2 regions of the Serratia sp. C2(1) genome follow, and region 1 is predicted to be linked to the other one. Evidence: predicted binding sites of a transcription regulator. Region 1 holds the regulator's gene; the other holds the start of a gene.
The links. Region 1 encodes PurR, which represses purine synthesis genes. Its sites were predicted from a motif close to CANGCAAACGTTTGCNTG; they were not measured.
Positions count from the first base shown of each region.

Region 2: purL (phosphoribosylformylglycinamidine synthase) is a predicted target of PurR. The motif match lies at 1,754-1,771, and genes of this name have one in related genera.

Region 1 is NZ_JAZFBA010000001.1:1,874,142-1,877,614, forward strand. It holds gene V2S86_RS08690 (C40 family peptidase) at 1-341, shown strand, start outside; gene cydH (cytochrome bd-I oxidase subunit CydH) at 557-646, opposite strand; gene purR (HTH-type transcriptional repressor PurR) at 970-1,995, shown strand; gene punR (DNA-binding transcriptional activator PunR) at 1,976-2,938, opposite strand; gene punC (purine nucleoside transporter PunC) at 3,062-3,473, shown strand, end outside.
Region 2 is NZ_JAZFBA010000001.1:95,721-99,193, forward strand. It holds gene tadA (tRNA adenosine(34) deaminase TadA) at 1-127, shown strand, start outside; gene mltF (membrane-bound lytic murein transglycosylase MltF) at 128-1,588, opposite strand; gene purL (phosphoribosylformylglycinamidine synthase) at 1,867-3,473, shown strand, end outside.

The DNA.
Region 1 (3,473 bases):
GCGGGACTTCGCCAAGAACCGGTTTCGACTGCAGCGGCCTGATTTATTACGCCTATAAAGACGTCGTGAAAATCAAGATGCCGCGCACCGCCAACGAGATGTATCACCTGCGCGACGCAGCGCCGATCAAGAAAAACGAGCTGGAAAGCGGTGACCTGGTGTTCTTCCGCATCAACAACCGCGGCGTGGCCGATCATGTCGGCGTCTATCTGGGCAACGGCAAATTCATTCAGTCACCGCGTACGGGCGAGGAAATCCGTATCAGCCAACTGGACAACGACTACTGGCAAAACCACTACATTGGCGCACGCCGTGTGGTAACGCCGAAAACCATTCGATAATATCCCCCGCGGCTGGTACTCCCCCGGCCGCACTCCACGCAAGCTACGGCAATCGTTCTGTCCTTCGGTGCTTTCGCCGCGCTCTGACAACGCGTTAGCCAACCGCATGAAAAATTTCCAGGCATGGGTGTAGTTGGGTGCTTGTGAAAAAATATGACGTAATGGCAGGAAACGCGAACAGGCGCAGCAGGCTGCGCCTGTATTACAACCGGGGATCAGTTCAACGCCGCAGTGAAGCTAAAAGCGATAATAACGGCCAGCGCGCACACAGTAGTGAACAGTGACATTTTCAGATCGGTATCCATTACAACTCCTTTTCAGACGGGTTTTCCCAAGGATAAAAGGCACACAATTAATGCGTCAAACCATTTTCCCACAGTTAGGCAATAAAATCTTGTTATCATTTCCCGGTTTATAATACTGATTACCTCTTCCACTTTGGCTCAATATGGGACAAAATTCGCAGTTCACAACTGCGTACCGGCAAAATGCCCCTCCTGACCAAGCGCTGACGACTTCAACACACTAAAAACTCAGTTTCGCTTATTTGGAAGAAGGATCTACGCAGGCAAACGATTAACATCACACTTACATGCTGCAACATGTGAGCTCAGGAGTCATTCTTTACATGGCAACGATTAAAGATGTGGCCAAACGCGCTGGCGTTTCCACCACCACCGTTTCGCACGTCATCAATAAGACTCGTTTCGTCGCCGAAGAGACCAAAGCGGCCGTTGGGGCCGCGATCAAAGAGCTGCACTATTCTCCCAGCGCCGTGGCGCGCAGCCTGAAGGTCAATCACACCAAATCTATTGGTCTGCTGGCCACCTCCAGCGAAGCGCCCTATTTCGCCGAAGTGATCGAGGCGGTGGAAAACAGCTGCTACAGCAAAGGCTATACGCTGATCCTGTGCAATTCGCACAACAACCTGGACAAGCAACGCGCTTATCTGGCGATGCTGGCGCAAAAACGCGTCGATGGCCTGCTGGTGATGTGCTCTGAATACCCGGATCAATTGCTGGGGATGCTGGAAGATTACCGTAACATCCCGATGGTGGTCATGGACTGGGGCGCAGCACGCGGCGATTTTACCGATACCATTATCGACAACGCCTTCGAAGGCGGTTATCTGGCCGGCCGCTATCTGATCGAGCGCGGGCACCGCGATATTGGCGCCATTCCGGGCCAATTGGCGCGCAATACCGGCGGCGGCCGCCATCAGGGCTTTTTGAAAGCCATGGAAGAAGCCAATATCGAGGTGCGCGACGAGTGGATTGTTCAGGGCGACTTCGAACCGGAATCCGGCTACAAGGCCATGCATCAGATATTGTCGCAGAAACAACGTCCAACGGCGGTATTCTGCGGCGGCGACATTATGGCGATGGGCGCTATCTGCGCCGCCGATGAGCTGGGGCTGCGCGTACCGCAGGATATTTCAGTTATCGGCTACGATAACGTGCGCAACGCGCGCTATTTCACCCCGGCGCTGACGACGATCCATCAGCCCAAAGAGCGTTTGGGCGAGATGGCGTTCACCATGCTGCTGGATCGCATCATCAGCAAGCGTGAAGAGTCGCAGGTCATTGAAGTGCATCCTAAGCTGGTTGAACGCCGCTCGGTCGCCGACGGCCCCTTCATCGATTACCGCCGCTAGTCACACCGTCGCCGGGAGCCTGGGCGGTTTCCGGCGTCACTTCGCTCAGCCATTCCTGATTCAAGGTTTCACTGTCCCCCAGGTAGTCCAGCAGCCAGGCCATCGCCGGCGATGGGGTATTCTGCTGCCAGGTCAGGCAGCAGGGGCTGGCGGGAAATGGCTGTTGCAGTTGCAGCGCCACCAACTCACCGCGCTGCACCAACGGCAGCACCTGATGCGCAGGCATCATGCCGACGCACAAACCGGCGCACAAGCAATCCACCGCAGATGCCCAATCCGGCACCACCAACCGCCGCTGGTTATCCAGCGTCCAGGTAACCCGTTTGGGCAGATTGCGCGAGGTATCCTCCAGACACAGGGAAGGGAAAGGCCGGAGCTGATCATCGTTCAGCAGGCCATCCAACGCCGCCAATGGATGCTGCGGGCCGGCGACACACAACCAGCGCATATCGCCCATGTCACGAAAGGCAAAACCGCCGCCGACAGGCACCGCTCGCGTAGCGCCGATCGCCATATCGGCGCGGCCGTCCACCAACGCATCCCACACGCCGTTAAATACTTCCGGCTGGATCAGCAACTCAACATCGGGGAAATGACGATAAAAATCCAATACCAGCCGGCGGCTGCGCTGCGGCTTGACGATGATATCCACCGCAATTTTCAATTGGCCGCGCCAACCATTGGCCACCTGCTGGCACTGCCTGCGAGTGTCGAGCATTTTTTTGATGACACCACGCGCCTCCTGAATAAACAGCACGCCGGCCGGTGTCAGTTCTACATCACGATGACGCCGCTCAAATAGCGGCACCGCCAACCATTGCTCCAGTTGCCGCACGGTATAGCTCACTGCCGAAGGCACCCGGTGCAGTTCCTGCGCCGCCGCACTGAAGCTGCCGGTGCGAGCGACCGCGTCCACTACATCAAGAGAATATTCAGACCACATGGTTTTGCCTTCAATTTTTTTAACAGCACTTCGCAAATATTACCGTTTCACAAGCAGAGATCCAGCCGGATACACTTGCCGGCGCTAAAAACCTGCGACAATAAAATATTAATGAGAAATACCATGCGAAATTCCTTTGGTTTTATGTTCTATCTTGCCGGCCTGAGCATGCTGGGTTACCTGGCCACCGACATGTATCTGCCCGCTTTTGGCGTCATGCAGCAAGATCTGCAAATTTCCGCCGGCGCAATCAGCGCCAGCCTGAGCATTTTCCTGGCCGGTTTTGCCTTTGCTCAACTGCTCTGGGGGCCGCTCTCCGATAATTTGGGCCGTAAACCCGTGCTGCTGATTGGCCTGGCGTTGTTTGCCCTGGGCTGCCTCGGCATGCTGTGGGTGCAGAATGCCGTCCAGTTGTGGTCATTGCGCTTTATTCAGGCAATCGGTGTGTGCTCAGCCGCCGTCACCTGGCAGGCGTTGGTCATTGACCGCTACCGTGAAGGCAAGGCCAATCGCGTATTCGCCACCATTATGCCGC
Region 2 (3,473 bases), 1.8 Mb from region 1:
GGTGGAGATCGCTTCAGGCGTGCTGGCGGACGAATGCGCCGCGACGCTGAGCAACTTTTTCCGCCTGCGCCGCGAGCAGAAAAAAGCGCTTAAGCTGGCGCAGCGTGCGGCGGATAAGCCGGAGTAATTAGTGGTTAAGCGCCAGTTCCGGCATAACGACCGGATAGCCTTTCCCCAGCGCTTCCCGTTCGGCCGCTTCCTGCGCCGCCTTCCTCTCTTTTTCTTGCAGATAGCCGACCAGGCTGACCTGATAGCGGCGAATGTTTTCCACGTAGTTATAGGCTTCGCGCCCGCGCGCATAGCCGTAGGTCAACTGCGGGTAATAACGTTTTTGGCTGAGCATCGGCAGGCGCTGTTTGACGTCCACCCAGCTGTCCGGGTTGCCTTTTTGCATTTTGGTCAGCTTGCGGGCGTCGAGCATATGGCCCCAGCCCATGTTGTACGCCGCCAGCGAGAACCAGATGCGTTCGTCTTCCGGCACGCTGTCGGGCACCTTGGCCATTAACCTCTGCAGGTAAAGTGCGCCGCCCTGAATGCTTTCCTCGGGATCCAGACGATCGTTGACCCCCAGGCCGTCGGCGGTGGCCCGCGTCAGCATCATCAGGCCGCGTACGCCGGTGGGGGAGGTTGCCTGCGGGTTCCAGTGCGATTCCTGATAGGCGATGGCCGCCAGCAATTTCCAGTCGATCTCATTGGCGTACTTTTCAAACAGCGAGCGGAAGGTTGGCAGCACCGAGTCGATGGCCGACAGGAAGGTTCTGGTATCGACGTAATCGAAACTGCCGACGTGGCCGAGATACTTCTCCTCCAGCCGCGCCAGCGTGCCGTCGTCTACCATCTGGCTATAGAAATCCAGCATCGCCGCATACAGGCTGTCGTCGTTGCCGCGCTTCAGATACCAGGTGACCGGCTCTTCATCGGTAACGTCGAACGCGACCGCCAGCTGCGGATGGATGCGCTGCAGCAGGGCGATGGTCACGGAGTCGCCGAGGGTATAGTCCAGTTTGCCGTCGGCCACCTGCTCCAGCAGCTCTTTTGAGGTCAGATCGCTGGAGGCTTCCCAACTGAGGTCCGGGAATTTACTTTGCTTAAGCTGTTTCAGCGTGCTGACATGCGCGGAACCGGAGGCGACCGCCAGCTTGCCTTTAATATCGGCAAAGGTTTTTGGCCGTGGGGTGCCCAGGCGATAGACCAACTGCTGGGAGACGGAATAATAGGCCGGGCCGGTGCGTGCGCGGCTGAGGCGATCCCGGTTGTAGATCAGGCCGGCGGCCAGCAGGTCGGCGTCGTCATCGTCCAGATCGTCGAACAGGTCATTGATATTGTTGTGCGGGATCACCACCAGCTTCACGCCCAGGTAAGTGGCGAAGCGTTTCGCCAGCTCGTAATCGAGCCCACCCGGCCCCTGTTTGGTGGTGAAATAGGTTAGCGGCGTGTTCAGCGTACTGATACGTAGCTCGCCACGGGATTTGATCTCTTCGAGCTGCCCGCCCTGACCACCGCGCCAGGCAATATTGGGCCACAGGGCGAGCGCCAGAAGCAAGGTAACAACACCGATGAGAATGTAGTTTATTTTTAGGCGTTTCAAATAGTTATCCAGTGGTGGTACGGGTGCTCCGGTGACCGGGAGTCAGGCTTTTCTTATGGTTAAATCACCAGTGCGGGAGCATTTTGCGCAACAAAACGCCAGCGTGCAACTTTATTGACACGTTATGACAATTCGAGGGGGGCGACAGCTTTTATCAATAATAGCTGCGCAAACGGTTTCGTCGGCGGCGCAGATTCTCTATAATGGCGCGCGTTTTCCCCTGTTGCGCCCAAAGAAGTGCTGAAGTCAGTTGCTTCGAAGACGAGAGAACTTTGATTATGGAAATACTGCGTGGTTCGCCCGCTTTGTCGGCTTTTCGCATTACCAAACTGCTGTCCCGCTGTCAGGACGCTCAACTTCCGGTCAGTGATATCTACGCCGAATACGTCCACTTTGCCGATGTTAGCGCACCGCTGAGTGCCGAAGAACATGGCAAGCTCACGCGCCTGCTCAAGTACGGCCCCTCTCTCGCCGAACATGCCCCTGAAGGCCGCCTGCTGTTGGTGACGCCGCGTCCGGGTACCATTTCACCCTGGTCTTCCAAAGCCAGCGATATCGCCCACAACTGCGGTTTGAAGCAGGTGGTGCGGCTGGAGCGCGGCCTGGCGTTTTACGTCAAGGCACCGACGCTGACCGAAGCGCAGTGGCAACAGCTTGCCGCATTGCTGCACGATCGCATGATGGAAACGGTATTCAGCGAACTGCAGCAGGCAGAACAACTGTTTGCTCAGCATCAGCCGGCGCCGTACCAGACGGTCGATGTGCTGGGCGAAGGGCGCAGCGCGCTGGAACAGGCCAACCTCAAACTGGGGCTGGCGCTGGCGCAGGATGAAATCGACTATCTGCTGAATGCCTTTACCGGTCTGGGGCGCAACCCGACGGATATCGAACTCTATATGTTCGCGCAGGCCAACTCCGAGCACTGCCGCCACAAGATTTTCAACGCCGACTGGATCATCGACGGCGAACAGCAACCGAAGTCGCTGTTCAAAATGATCAAAAATACCTTCGAGCAGACGCCGGATTACGTTCTGTCTGCTTATAAAGACAACGCGGCGGTCATGGAAGGTTCTCAGGTCGGCCGTTTCTTCGCCGCACCGGAAAACGGCCAGTATGACTACCATCAGGAAGATGCGCATATCCTGATGAAGGTGGAAACCCATAACCACCCGACGGCGATCTCCCCATGGCCGGGTGCCGCTACCGGTTCCGGCGGCGAGATCCGCGACGAAGGCGCCACCGGCCGCGGTGCCAAGCCCAAGGCCGGTCTGGTGGGCTTCTCGGTTTCCAACCTGCGTATTCCCGGCTTCGAACAGCCGTGGGAGCAGGACTTCGGCAAACCGGATCGCATCGTTACCGCACTGGATATCATGACCGACGGCCCATTGGGCGGTGCGGCGTTCAACAACGAATTCGGTCGTCCTGCGCTGGTAGGTTACTTCCGTACCTATGAAGAGCAGGTCAACAGCCACAACGGCGTCGAACTTCGCGGCTACCACAAGCCGATCATGCTGGCGGGCGGTATCGGCAACATCCGCGCCGATCACGTGCAGAAAGGCGAAATTACCGTGGGCGCCAAGCTGGTGGTGCTGGGCGGCCCGGCGATGAATATCGGTCTGGGTGGCGGTGCGGCTTCTTCCATGGCGTCCGGTCAGTCCGATGCCGATCTGGACTTCGCCTCGGTGCAGCGCGACAACCCGGAAATGGAACGCCGTTGTCAGGAAGTGATCGACCGCTGTTGGCAACTGGGGGAACAAAACCCGATTCTGTTTATCCACGATGTCGGTGCCGGCGGCCTGTCTAACGCTATGCCGGAACTGGTCAGCGACGGCGGCCGCGGCGGCCGTTTCGAACTGCGCGATATCCTTAACGACGAGCCGGGCAT